2 regions of the Sphingomonas sp. 4RDLI-65 genome follow, and region 2 is predicted to be linked to the other one. Evidence: riboswitches for the same ligand, from Rfam matches in the RefSeq annotation. Region 2 holds a riboswitch; the other holds the start of a gene.
The links. A riboswitch is a leader RNA that binds a small molecule or an ion and turns the genes downstream of it on or off. The one in region 2 is predicted to bind cobalamin.
Positions count from the first base shown of each region.

Region 1: another riboswitch for cobalamin. It lies ahead of VH567_RS13745 (TonB-dependent receptor plug domain-containing protein); the one in region 2 lies ahead of VH567_RS00925 (HoxN/HupN/NixA family nickel/cobalt transporter).

Region 1 is NZ_JBCEBT010000006.1:32,092-39,254, reverse strand. It holds gene VH567_RS13750 (TonB-dependent receptor) at 1-1,485, shown strand, start outside; cobalamin riboswitch at 1,805-2,019, shown strand; gene VH567_RS13745 (TonB-dependent receptor plug domain-containing protein) at 2,134-4,032, shown strand; gene VH567_RS13740 (ABC transporter substrate-binding protein) at 4,029-4,829, shown strand; gene VH567_RS13735 (FecCD family ABC transporter permease) at 4,987-5,955, shown strand; gene VH567_RS13730 (ABC transporter ATP-binding protein) at 5,946-6,725, shown strand; gene alr (alanine racemase) at 6,828-7,163, shown strand, end outside.
Region 2 is NZ_JBCEBT010000001.1:231,970-239,132, forward strand. It holds gene cobN (cobaltochelatase subunit CobN) at 1-2,295, opposite strand, end outside; gene cobW (cobalamin biosynthesis protein CobW) at 2,302-3,351, opposite strand; cobalamin riboswitch at 3,452-3,667, opposite strand; gene VH567_RS00925 (HoxN/HupN/NixA family nickel/cobalt transporter) at 3,721-4,770, opposite strand; cobalamin riboswitch at 4,953-5,169, opposite strand; gene VH567_RS00930 (S9 family peptidase) at 5,231-7,163, opposite strand, start outside.

The DNA of each region.
Region 1 (7,163 bases), on a different contig from region 2:
CGCGGGTCGGGGTTCGCGACTTTGTCGGGGGCTTACGCGCGCGGGGATGGCTTTACGCCGACCGTCGAGGAGAGCCGCGGGATCGTCGATCGGGCCGCGCCGTATGAGCAGGCGTCGGGCGCGCTGCGGACCGTTGTCGGGATCGGCGCGAAGACCGAATTGCAGATGAATGCGAGCGCATTCACCGATCGGCGCGACCGGGGAAGCGACTTTACCGACAACAAGAGCGAGGGGGCGGATGCGAGCGTCCGGTTGATCGGGCGCGGGCGTTGGGGGTATTCGGCGCTGGCGTATCTGCAGACACGGGCGTTCGCGAGCAGCTTCAACAGCATCAATGCCGCGCGGACGACCGCGATCCAGTCGTTGAACCAGTATAATACGCCTGCCACCGGGCTGGGCGGACGGATCGAGATCGCGCCGCCGCTCGGCGAGAGCATCACGCTGAGGCTGGGGGCGGATATCCGCGACGTGAGCGGCAAGACGCAGGAACTCTATACGTTCGTCAACGCGGCGCCGACGCGGCGGCGCGAGGCTGGCGGCGGCACCACGACGACCGGTGTCTTCGCGGATGGGAGCCTCGTGGCGGGCGACTTCACCTTCAGCCTTGGCGGACGGGTCGACTGGTGGTCGATCGATGGCGGCTATCTGACGGAACGGCCGCTGGCCGGCGGGGCGGCGCTGACCAATCTGCGCTATGCGGATCGCGATGGCAGCGAGACGACCGGTCGGGCGGGCGTGGCGTATCAGCCGGTCGAAGCGATTACGCTGCGCGCTGCCGGGTATCGGGGCTGGCGACTGCCGACACTCAACGAACTGTATCGGCCGTTCCGTGTCGGCAACGATGCGACTGCGGCGAACGCGTTGCTATCGCCGGAGCGGCTGACCGGGGTCGAGGGTGGCGTCACCCTGACGCCTGCGCCGGGGGTCAGCATTGCCGCGACCTATTTCTACAACCGGCTGAAGGATGCGATCGCCAACGTCACAACGACCAACCCGCCGCAGGTGCTGCCGGGGGTCGCGACCTACCGCGTCCGCCAGAATCTCGATGCGATCCGCGCGCATGGGTTCGAACTGGATGCGGCGTATCGGCCGGGTCCGCTGGGCGTGCAAGCATCGTGGTCGCACACGAACTCGAAGGTCGAGGGTTCGGGGATCACCGCCGCTCTGGACGGCTTGCAACCGGCGCAGACCCCGCGTGACCAGGTGTCGGGAACGGTCGACTGGCGGCACGATGCGGCGGCGCTGTCGCTGACCGTGCGGCATATCGGTCGGCAGTTCGACGACGATCAGAATACGCGGGTGCTTGGGGCCGCGACGACGCTGGATGCGTATGCCGCGCTGCCGATCATGCGGTCGCTGGTGGCCGAGGTCCGCGGGGAGAATTTGTTCGGCGAGCGCATCGAGGCGGGGATCAGTGGCGCGAACATAGTCGAACGGGCCACGCCGCGGACGATCTGGGTGGGGTTGCGGTACGGGCTTCGGTGATACTTCTCCATTGAGGGAAACGAAGACAGCGTGTTTCCCCGCGAAGGCGGGGATCCAGTCTGGGCTCCCGCCTTCGCGGGAGAACAAGGAAGGGAAAGCGACGTCCTGACCAACACGCCACCACCCCGGCGGAGGCCGGGGCCCAGTTGGGGAACGTCGCTAACTAAGCGCGGTCCTTCGTTACTGTGACCTTGCCAACTGGGCCCCGGCCTCCGCCGGGGTCGCGCTGTGGACGGTGAGCCAGCTTACCCCAGCGCACCCCCTTGGCGGGAACGACTGTAGAGCGTTCCCCGCGTTGACCCGTGCACGACGCGCGACTAATGCCGCTCTCGTGAAGGGTCCCGGCGACGGGATCAAAAGGGAAGTCGGTGCGCGGGCCGGGTCGTCACGATCCAAATCCGCAAGACCGGCGCTGTACCCGCAACTGTGACCGGATAGCGGCCACCCCGATATGCCACTGGGTTTCGACCTGGGAAGGCGGGGTGGGCGCGGCGACCCGGAAGCCAGGAAACCTGCCTTTCACGGTCGATCCACTGCGCGGGCGGGTGCTCCGGCGCGGACGAGTGCTCCGGTTCAGCCGGGCTTCCTCGAGCGAGAGACGTCTGCCGCTCCCGAATGGTCGTGGGCGGTTCTGCCAGGACGTACCCCATGACGAAGTTCTTCCTTCTACTCGGCGCCGCGGCGATCGCAGCGCCTGCTTATGCCCAGACCATCCCCGATACCGATGCTCCCGAACTCGTCGTCACTGCGAGCCGCGTCGCACAGCCCGCCAGCGAGATCGGCCAGGCCATCACCGTCATCGACCGCGCCGAGATCGAGCGCCGCCAGACCGTTGTCGTCTCCGATCTGCTCGCGACCACGCCCGGTGTCACCGTCACGCGCAACGGCACCGTCGGCGCGCTGACCAGCGTCCGCATCCGCGGTGCAGAGGCGGACCAGACGCTCGTCGTGATCGACGGCGTCCGCGTCAACGATCCGTCGTCGACCGGCGGTGGCTTCAACTTCGGCAATCTGCTGTCGAGCTCGGTCGAGCGGATCGAGGTGTTGCGCGGCCCGAACTCGGTGCCGTGGGGCAGCCAGGCGATCGGCGGCGTCGTCAACATCATCACCGCCGCACCGACCGAAGGCGTGCAAGCTCGCGCCAACGCCGAATATGGCTATGCCGACAGCGTGTTCGCGAGCGCAGGCGTGTCGGGTAAGTCCGGGCCGGTATCGGGCTCGCTGACCGGCGGCTATCTGCGCACCGACGGCATCTCGTCCGCCGCCAGCGGCACCGAGCGCGACGGCTATCGCCAATATGGCGCAACCGGACGGGTGGGCGTCGAGTTCGCACCAGGCATCGGCCTCGACCTGCGCGGCTATTTCGCCGACAGCCGCGTCGAGATCGACGGCTTCCCGGCCCCCGATTACGTGCTCGCCGACACGCCCGAATATTCGAAGACGCGCGAGGCTTACGGCTATGCCGGGCTGCACGCGAACTTCGCTGACGGTCGGATCAACAACCGCGTCGCGTTCACGATCGCCGACATCAACCGCGACAATTACGACCCGAGCTTCGGCAGCGATCCGACCTTCATCGGCCGCGGCCGCAGCGAACGCTACGAATACCAGGGCGACTTCCGCCCGTTCGACCAGGTCCGCGTGGTCGCCGGAGTCGAGCGCGAGAACAGCCGCTTCAACGACGGCTTCACCTTCGCGGATACCGGCATCAACAGCGTTTACGGCCAGCTGATCGTCAAGCCGCTCGACATCCTCACGATCACCGGCGGCGTCCGCAACGACGATCACGACGATTTCGGCAGCCACACGACGTTCGGCGCAAACGCCGCGCTGGCGCTGCGCACCGGCACCACCGTCCGCGCGAGCTACGGCGAAGGCTTCAAGGCGCCGACGTTGTACCAGCTCTTCTCCGACTACGGGAATCGCGGCCTCGATCCGGAGACCGCGCGCAACTTCGACGTCGGTGTCGAGCAGGCGTTCCTCGCCAACCGGGTCCGCGCAGGCGTGACCTATTTCAACCGCCGGACGCGCAACCAGATCGACTTCCGCGATTGCAGCCCTGCAGAGCAGACGACCGCCGGTTCGATCTGCGTCGACCGCCCGTTCGGCGTCTACGACAACATTGCCCGCGCCGAGGCGGACGGCGTCGAGTTCACCTTGGCCTTGCGCCCGGTCGACGCGCTGACGCTGACCGCGAACTACAGCTATATCGACACCGAGAACCGCACGATCGGTAGCGATTTCGGCAACGATCTCGCGCGCCGTCCCAAGCAGACTGCGAGCGTCGACGCCGATTACCGGTTCGCGTTCGGACTGTCGGTCGGCGGTACCGTGACGATGGTCGGCGACAGCTTCGACGACGCCGCCAACACCGTGCGGCTCGACGGCTATGCGCTGGCGGGCGTCCGCGCGGAAATGCCGATCACCGACCAGATCGCACTGTACGGCCGCGTCGATAACCTCACCGACTCGCGGTACGAGACGGTCGCGGGCTACGGCAATTACGGTCGCGCGGCGTATGGCGGCGTGCGGTTGCGGCTGAAGTGAGGCGAAGGCCGATCCTCCTCGCGCTCCTGCTCGGGGGCTGCGCGCAATCCCCCGGAGCGGGCGGTGGCGGGGGGATCGTCTCGACCAATCCGTGCGTGGATTCGGTGCTGGTCCGGATCCTGCCCGCATCGCGGATCGCCGGGATCAGCCATTATTCGCAAGATCCGTCCGCGACCTCGATCCCGCTCGACGTCGCGCGTCGGTTTCGCGGAATCGCCGGGACCGCCGAGGAGGTGATCGCGCTCCACCCCGATCTCGTCATCGCCAGCACGTATACGCCGCCGGCGACCCAGGCGGCCTACGCGCGGGCCGGGCTGAAGACGCTGCTGCTCGGTATCCCGGACTCGATCGCGGAGAGCCAGGCACAGGTGAAGCAGATCGCCGACGCGGTCGGTGCGCCCGCGGGTGGCGTGCGGATCAACGCCGATATCGATCGCGCGGTGGCGCGCTGGAGTCGGACGGATGGACTGTCGCCGAGCGCGTTGCTCTATATCAGCGGCGATCTCGCAACCGGGGGGAGCACGTTGCTGAACGAGATGATGACGCGTGTTGGCTTCCGCAACGCCGCCGCGAGCTACGGCTTGACGCATACCGGCACGCTCTCGGCGGAGACGATCGTGACGCAGCCCCCCGCGATCGTGATCGCCCCCGAACGCGCCAGCCGCGGCACCGCGCTGCGCCGTCGGTTGTTGCCGCGTACGCCGCAAGCCGTCTTCCCCCGCGTCCTGATCAACTGCGGCGGCCCGACCATTCCGCCCGCGCTCGAACACCTCGCCGCGATCAGGGCAAGGCTGTGATGCGACACCCATACCAAAACCACCCCGGCGAAGGCCGGGGCCCAATTGGAATGGTGGAAATAATGGAGCGCTGCACGCCGTCACGATCGTCCCCCAATTGGGCCCCGGCCTTCGCCGGGGTGGCGGCGGTGTTTGGTATGAGCGAGGAGGCGTTCTGATGACCCGCACGCCCAAACTCATCGGGCTCGGCCTGCTGGTCATCCTCCTGTTCGGCCTGTCGCTCGGCTGCGGCAAAGTCTGGGTGCCGCTCGACGCCTGGTTCTCGAGCGACCCGCGCTGGTGGATCATCCTCGAACTCCGCCTGCCGCGCGCGGTCCTCGGCCTCGTGCTCGGCGCCACACTCGGGCTGTCGGGAGCAGTCCTGCAAGGCTATCTCCGCAACCCGCTCGCCGACCCCGCCGTCGTCGGCATATCGTCGGTCGCAGCACTTGGCGCAGTCGCTGCGATCATCTTCGGCCTCGGTTCGGGACCCGCGATCTTCGTCGCCGCGATGCTCGGCGCAGGCGGCGCGGTCGCGCTGCTCGCCGCGCTGACATGGCGGTCGCCGAGCGCGATCACCTTCATCCTCGCCGGCACCGTACTCGCCAGCCTCGCCGGCGCGCTGACCGCGTTCCTGATCTCGATCGCGCCGAATCCCTATGCGGTCGCCGAGGTGATCGACTGGATCATGGGCGCGCTGACCGACCGCGGCTGGACCGACATAAAGCTCGCACTGCCGCCGATGCTGCTCGGCGGCGTCCTGTTGATGCTCACCGGCCGCTCGCTCGATGCGCTGTCGCTCGGCGAGGTGGCGGCGCGGTCGCTGGGGATACGGATGGGGCGTGTCCGGTGGCTAGTCGTGCTCGGCACCGGGCTCGTAGTGGGTGCAGGCGTCGCCGTGACAGGCGTGATCGGCTTCGTCGGCCTCGTCGTGCCGCATCTGCTGCGCCCGATCTTCGGCCACCGCCCGAGCGCCTTGCTGCTGCCTTCGGCGCTAGGCGGCGCGGCGCTTGTGCTCGCCGCCGACAGCCTCGTCCGCCTCGCCCCTGGCGCCGGCGAAGTCCGTCTCGGCGTCGCGATGGCCTTGATCGGCGCGCCGTTCTTTCTCGGGTTGCTGGTCAAGGAACGGGGCCGCGCATGGATCTGATCGTCGACGTGCTGCGCGTGAAGCTGGGCAAGCGCACCGTCCTTCACGACGTGTCCGCGCATCTCCGCCCCGGCCGAGTCACCGCGATCCTCGGTCCCAATGGCGCCGGCAAGAGCACGCTGGTCAAGGCAGCCGCCGCGCTCGTCGGTGGCAGCGCGGGCAGCGTCCGGCTCGACACGCAGGACGTCGCGACGATGGACCCGCGCGCCCGCGCCCGCGCGATCGGCTATCTCCCGCAGGACGCGACGGTCCACTGGAACATCGTCGCGCGCGACGTCGTCGCGCTCGGCCGCCTGCCGCACCTCGGCGCGCATGCCGCGCCATCGCCCGAAGACCACGCCGCCGTCGAGCGCGCGATGCACGATACCGAGACCGCGCACCTCGCCGATCGCCCGGTCGGCGAACTCTCCGGCGGTGAGCGCGCCCGCGTCCTGCTGGCGCGCGTGTTCGCAGGCGAACCCCGCTGGCTGCTCGCCGACGAACCGCTCGCCAGCCTCGACCCCTCTCACCAGATCGACCTGCTCGCCCGCCTGCGCGCCTATCCCGCCAGCGGGGCAGGGGTCGCGATCGTCCTCCATGACCTCGTCCAGGCGCAGCGCGCGGCGGACGACGCGCTGCTGATCGCCGACGGTCGGATCGTTGCGTTCGGTCCGGTCGCCGAGGTGATGACCGCGGACACGCTCGCGCGCGTGTTCGGCGTCCGCGTAGCGCCGCTCGACGATGGCGGCCGCCGGTTGCTGGTCCCGGTCGGGCGCGTCGAGATCGGCTAGCCAAGCGACACGCCCGGTGGATCGAGGCTAAGCCGGGGTCGGCGAGGTGAAAGATCATCGACGCGCCGGGCCCGGTTCACTATCCCGCGCCGGGTGATCGACATTCCCGCCCCCCTTCGCCTGCGCCTCGACGGCGACGCCCTCGTCCAGAACTGGCGCACGCTCGACCGCATGAGCGGCACCGCGGCCTGCGGCGCGGCGGTGAAGGCAAACGGCTACGGTCTCGGCGCGATCGAAGTCGCCCGCCGCCTCGCCGACGCCGGCTGCCGCGACTTCTTCGTCTCGAACTGGCAGGAAGCCGCCGAACTCGCGCCGCTGGGCCTGACCGTGTCCGTCCTCCACGGCGTCCGCGACGAGGACATGCCCGCCGCGGCCACCGGCTTCGCCCGTCCGGTCCTCAACACGCCCACCCAGGTCGCCCGTTGGAAAGCCGCAGGC
Region 2 (7,163 bases):
TCCTGCGGTCCGCATCGTCGCGGAAGCCCATAGGTCGACGACGAGGTTGCGGGGGTAGTCGCCGTGGTCCTGCAAGTGGCGGCGGACGAGTTCGTCGGCGAGCTTTACGCCCTGGGTATGTGCGGCCCGCGAAGGCACTGCGCGCGGATCGGTGGTGTAGAGGTTGCGGCCGGTCGGGAGTACGTCGGCGCGGCCTCGCCACGGGGAGCCGGAGGGGCCAGGTGCGACGCGTTTGCCTTGGAGCGCGGACAGGAGCCCGGCGCGTTCGCCCTCGCCGTGCTCGCCGCAGCCGTAGATGTGGAGGCCGTCGCCATACTGGCTCTCCTTCACATCGCAGACGAAGGTGTCGATGCGGGTGATCGCCTCGGCTTGGGACTGCGCGTCGTCGAGGCCCAGCGTTACCGCGAGGCCGGTGGCGGTGGCTTCGTCGCGGATGTCGCGTTGCAGGCGGTCTCGGCGTGCGGGGTCGAGACCGTCGGCGTTGGAGAATTCGTCGAGCAGTGCTTCGAGACGGCCGAGGCCGGCGCCGGTGCGGGTGCGTTCGAGCGGTGGCGGGACGTGGCCGAGCGTGACCGCGCCGATGCGGCGTTTGGCTTGCGCCGCTTCGCCGGGGTCGTTGACGATGAACGGGTAGATGACGGGCATCGCGCCGGTGAGCGCTTCGGGCCAGCAGGCGTCGGACAGAGCGACCGACTTGCCGGGGAGCCATTCGAGCGTGCCGTGCGCGCCGACATGGATCAGCGCGTCGGTGCCGCGCGTGCGGAGCCACAGGTAGAAGGCGACATAGGCGTGGCAGGGGCAGCGGGAGAGGTCGTGATACTCCTCAGCGCGCTGCTCGGTCCGGCCGCGTTCGGGTTGGAGGGCGACGAGCGCGCCGCCGTGGTCGATCGCGGTGAAGGTGAAGTCTTCGGTCGGGTCGGCCCAGGTTTCCAGGAGATCGCTACGGAGTGCTTCGGGCAAGTGCGCGAGGGCTCTGCGGTACTCGGCAAGCGGCCAGTTTATGCGGGACATCGCAAGATCGCTGGTGTCGGGCATGATCGCGTACCCGGCTTCGGTTAGGTCGGCGAGGATTGCTTGCGTGGAGGCGATCGCGTCCAGGCCGACGGCGTGCGCCATCTGGTATGCCTTGCCTGGGTAGGTTGAGAGGACGATCGCCAGGCGGTGGTCGGCGACGGGTTTGCTGGCGAGTTTCGTCCAGGATTCAATGCGCGCGGCGATGGCGTTGATGCGTGCCGGGTCAGCGCGGTGTTCGCGGCGGGTATATTCTAGGTCGCCGTCTCTGGTCGCGGCTTCCTTGAAGCTGGCGACGCCGACGAAGAGGCGGCCGTCCACTTCGGGAAGGACGACGTGCATGGCGAGGTCGGCGGGCGAGAGGCCGCGGGTGGCGCCGGCCCAAGCTGCGCGGTCGGACGTGGCTAGCGCGATCTGGAAGACGGGGACGTCGGCGCCGTCGAGCGGCGTGGTGTCGGTGGCGCCGCGGGCGGAGAACGCGGTGGCGTTGACGATCGCGGCGGGCTTCAGGGCTGTGACCCAGCGAGATAGCCAGCCGGCTGCGTCGGGGGCTTTGAGCGAGGGCGCGAAGAGGGCGATGACGTCGAAACCTCGCGCGGTCAGTTCGGCGTGGAGCGCTTCGATCGGGTTGAGGTCTGCGGCGGTCAGGTAGGAGCGGTAGAAGACGACCAGCACGCGGGGGCGGTGCGCGTTGAGCGCGAACGCGGCGGGGCACGTTACGCCGTCGTGCGGTTGCCAGCCGCCGACGTCGGCGATCGCGCGGACTCCGCTGACCGGGCCGGCGTAGCAACCGGCGGCCAGCGCGAACTGGGCCAGTGCCGCTTGCGCCGCGACCGCGCCGCCGGTGTCGCAGAGATGCGCCAAGCGGCGCAGCGTCGACAGCGGGATCGTCGAGGCGGCGTCGAGGCGCGTGTCGATGCGGCCGTCTGCTGCGAGGACGGCGAGCGCTATGCCCTTCTCCCACGCGAGGTTCTCAACCTGTTGCAGGCCGTAGCTCCAGTAGGAGCGGCCGCCGATCAGCCGGATCAGGATGCCCTTGGCGCCGGCCAGCGTTTGCTCGACATAGGTGTCGACCGAGAGCGGGTGCTGGAGTGCGGTCAGGTTCGCGAGACGCAGCGACGGGAGGCGGCTTCCGGCCGCATCCGCACGTCTCCAGCCCGCGGCGAACGCGCCGAGGTCGCCGTCGGAGAAGGACAGGACGACGAGATCCGCGGGGGATTGGGCGAGGTCCTGCGGGACCGCGCTTTCCTCCAGCCCGTGGGTCTCGCGGAAGACGACGTGCATCGGGGCTCAGGCGTCCAGCGCGGCCTTGATGCGGGCCTCGTCGATGCGGTCGTGCTCGGCGATGACCACGAGTTGCGTGCGGCGGGGTTCGCCTGCGCGCCAGAGGCGATCATATTGCGTGCGGACGCGCGCGCCGACCGCCTGGACGAGCAGGCGCATCGGCTTGCCAGTGACGGCGGCGTACCCTTTCACGCGGAGGATGTCGGCGCTGCGGGCGAGCGCTTCGATCTTCGCGGTGAGGGCGGCGGGGTCGGCGATCTCGCCCAACTCGACGACGACGCTGTCGAAATCGTCATGCTCGTGATCGTCCTCGCCGTCGTGATGCGAGGGGCGACTGGCGATGTCGTCCTCGGCGGCGGCGTTGAGGCCCAGGATCACGCGGGGATCGATGATGCCGTCGGTGAGGTCGATGACCGGGAGGGGACGTGCGGACTCGGCGGCGATGACGGCGCGCGCCTTGGCGACGCCTTCGGGACCGGCGAGATCGACCTTCGTCAGGAGCACGAGATCGGCGCAGGCGAGCTGGTCCTCGAACACCTCCGACAAAGGCGTCTCGTGATCAACGCTGGGGTCAGCGGCGCGCTGGGCGTCGAGCGCGGCGACGTCTGGGGCGAAACGCCCGGCGGCGACTGCCTCGGCATCGGCGAGCGCGATGACGCCGTCGACGGTGATGCGCGAGCGGATCGCGGGCCAGTCGAACGCCTTGAGCAATGGCTTGGGCAGCGCAAGGCCGGACGTCTCGATCAGGATGTGGTCGGGGCGCGGGTCGAGTGCGAGCAGTGTCTCGACGGTCGGGATGAAGTCGTCGGCGACGGTGCAGCAGATGCAGCCATTGGCGAGTTCGACGACGTTCTCGGCGGGGCAATCGGGGATCGCGCAGCCCTTGAGGATGTCGCCGTCGATGCCGAGCGTGCCGAATTCGTTGACGACGACCGCAAGACGGCGGCCGTTGGCGTTGCGGATCAGGTGGCTGATCAGCGTGGTCTTGCCGGCGCCCAGGAAGCCGGTGACGATGGTGACGGGGACCTTGGCCAGATTGGGCGAACGGTCGGACATTCTACTTCTCCTTCGAGCACACGCACGCGCGACCTTTCGGCCGCACGCGTTCGTCGCTCAGACGGAGAACCGTGCCGCGACCATCCCCTGGATCAAGGCAAGAGCGACCGTTACGCTGGCAGGTCTCCTGGCTCGCGGGTCGAGGCTCGACGTACGCCTTCCCAGGTTTGCACCCAGTGGCTGCCCTCCGAAACGAAGGACGTGTGCGTCTCGCTCACCGCTTACAGTTGCAGGGACAGCCGCGGCATTGCGAGGAAGCCTCCCGCACCGCATTCCCATTCAAGCCCTTTCGGGCACCGGCGCGATCTGTGAGGTTCGGTACAACCGAGCCTCGGGGGTGGGTTAGAGGACTTTCCGGCACGCCGCCAGCTATCCGTGCACGACTTCGATCTCGTCGAAGCGTTTCCAGCGGTAGATCGCGAAGCTCAGCACCCAGCAGAGGACGAACAGGCCGATGATCGCGAAGCCGAGGCCGTTGAAGTTCTCGCCGAGTGTCGACGCGGCGTCCCAGATGCCGCCGGTCAGGCCCAGCTTTGCGCCAAGCAGCGCGAGCGTCTCGATGCCGCCGATAGCGATCGCGACGATGGCGGAGATCAGCGTGATGGTGATGTTGTAGTAGAGCTTGCGGATCGGCTTCACGAACGCCCATTCGTACGCGCCGAGCATGACGACGCCGTCTGCCGTGTCGACCAGCGCCATGCCGGTCGCGAACAGCACCGGGAGCACGAGCACGACGCCGATCGAGAGACCGTCGGCAGCCTGGCTCGCGGAGAGGCCGAGGATCGCGACTTCGGTCGCGGTGTCGAACCCCAACCCGAACAGGAAGCCGAGCGGCGCCATGTGCCAGCTGCGCGTGACGAGCCGGAACATCGGGCGGAACAGCCGGGCAAGGAGCCCGCGGTTGCCGAGCAGCAGGTCGAGATCCTCCTCGACATAGGTCCCACCGCCGCGGACATGGCCGAAGGTGCGCCAGACCGAGCGGAAGATGATCAGGTTCATCGCCGCGATCGTGAACAGGAACACGGCCGAGATGACGGTCGCGATCACGCCGCCGACCTGCTTGAACGCCTCGAACTGCGACAATGCGCTGGCGGTCAGCGCGATCGCGACCGCCGCGATCAGCACGATCCCCGAATGGCCGATCGCGAACCAGAAGCCGACCGCGATCGGGCGCTGGCCGTCCTGCATGAGCTTGCGCGTCACGTTGTCGATCGCGGCGATGTGGTCCGCGTCGACTGCGTGGCGCAGGCCCAGCCCCCAAGCGAGCAGCGCGGTGCCCAGCATCAGCGGTTGCGCGTGGAACAGCGAGAACGCCCAGCCCCAGGCGGCGATATTGGCCGCGACCAGGCCTGCGAACAGCCAGCCGATGCGCTTGCGGGTCGAAACCCCCACCGGTCTTTCACGTGTTGTAGTCGTCATGCACAAACCCCGCAGCGTCCGACGAGGACCGGGGCCTGCCGCGAACGGCCGGGACATACGACGACCGGACGCCATGAGCGGCCGACGCACGACGCCGATGCGGCCCCCGCCACATGGTCGTCGCTCAGCCAGTGTCACGCAGGCGGCGTTCACCGTGCCTCGGCCACCCCCTGGACCGGGACAAGAGCGACCAGACGCCGGCAGGTCTCCTGGCTCACGGGTCGTTGCTCGATGCACGCCTTCCCAGGCTTTGCGGCCCAGTGGCTGCCCTCGCGGAGAGGGCTCGTGCGTCTCGCTCGCCGCTTACAGTTGCAGGGACAGCCGCGGCATAGGACGGCGAACCGTCCGCACCGCATTCCCAATCAAGCCCTTCCGGGCACCGACGCGATCACGGGAAACGGCTGGAAGCCGCATCCTGCGCGATCGGTACCCTGCTTTCGGTCGCGTGCCAACGGGCGTGCTATTTCGCGATGCCGAGTTGTTGCAGCATGAACGCCTGCCATTCCGAATTCTGACGATAGCGCTCGAAGCGCCCCGACTTGCCGCCATGGCCCGCCTCCATGTTGACGCGGAACAGCAGCGGGTTGGTGTCGGTCTTCAGTTCGCGGAGCTTGGCGACCCACTTGGTCGGTTCGTAATATTGCACCTGGCTGTCCCATAGCCCGGTGCCGACATACAGCGCCGGATACGCCTTCGCCTCGACGTTGTCGTATGGCGAATAGCTCAGCATGTAATCGTAGGACGCCTTCTGCGCGGGATTGCCCCATTCGTCGTACTCGAAGGTCGTCAGCGGGATCGACGCGTCGAGCATCGTCGTAACCACGTCGACGAACGGCACCTGCGCGATGATGAGCTTGTAGTCGGCCGGCGCCATGTTCGCGACGCCGCCCATCAGCAGCCCGCCCGCGCTGCCGCCCATCGCCGCGACGCGGTCCTTGGCGGCGTATTTCTGCGCGACGAGATAGCGGGTGACGTCGATGAAGTCGGTGAAGCTGTTCTTCTTGTTGAGCAGATGCCCGTCGTCATACCAGCCGCGCCCCATCTCCTGCCCGCCGCGGATATGCGCGATCGCATAGACCATTCCGCGGTCGAGCAGGCCGATCCGGCCGGGATCGACGGCGGGGTCGCTCGAAATGCCGTAGCTGCCATAGGCGTATTGGAAGAGCGGCGCGGTGCCGTCGCGCTTGGTGCCCTTGGCGTAGACCAGCGACACGGGAATCCGCGTGCCGTCTCTCGCGGGTGCCCAGACCCGTTCTGTTACGTATTTCGCGGGGTCGTAGCCCGGCACTGGCGCAACCTTCAATACACGGCGCTCGCCGGTCTTCGCGTTGACCTCATACGTGGTGGTAGGCGTGACGAGCGAGCCGTAGGTGTAGCGGACCCACGGCGTCGCAGTCTCCTCGTTGACGTCGAGCGACATGCGATAGGCGGGTTCGTCAGCGGTCACCGCGGTCGACTTGCCCGCATCGCTCAGCACCCGGATCATCCGGTTGCCGCCCTCGCGCTGGTCGATCGCAACGAACCCGTCGAACGGCTTGAACCCCTCGATGAAGACGGTGTCGCTGGCCGGCGTCAGGTCGCGCCACGCCGCAATGCCCTTGGCCAGATCGGCGTCGGCGACGGTGACGAGCTTGTAGTTCTTCGCGTCCTTGTTGGTGCGGATGATCCACCGATTGCCGATATGATCCGCGCTATAACGGAACTCGCGCGCCCGCGGTGCGACGATCGTGAAGCTGGTCGGTGCCACGGCGGGTGCGCAGCGTTGCTCGTCGCTGACCGTGCTACTCACGCCGATGCAGACGAACTTGTCGTCGGCGGTGCGTGAGACCTCCATCGAATAGGTGTCGTCCTTCTCCTCGTACAACAGCCGATCGCTCGCCACGGGCGTACCGAGGACATGCGCCTTCACGCGGTACCCCCGCAGCGTGACCGGGTCCTTCTCGACATAGAGCACCGTCTTGTTGTCGTCGGCCCAGACGACGTTGGGCTCGATGTTCGACACGGTGTCAGCGATCGTCGCGCCGGTCGCGAGGTCCTTCACCTTGAGCACATATTGGCGCCGCCCGACGGTATCCTCGGCCCAGGCGACGCGGGCGTTGTCGGGGCTCACCGCCCAGTCGCTCAGCGCGAAGAAGCTGTGGCCCTTCGCCATCGCCGGTTCGTCGAACAGCGTTTCGGCAGGCGCGGTGCGGCTGCCCTTGCGGCGTTCCAGGATCGGGTAATCCGCGCCGGTCTGGAACCGCGAGCCGTAATAATAGCCGTCCTTCGCATACGGGACCGAGCTGTCGTCCTGCTTGATATGCGAGACGGTCTCTTCGTACAGCTTGGCCTGGAGCGGCTTCAGCGAGGCAAGTTGCGCATCGGCATAGGCGTTCTCCGCGGCGAGATAGGCA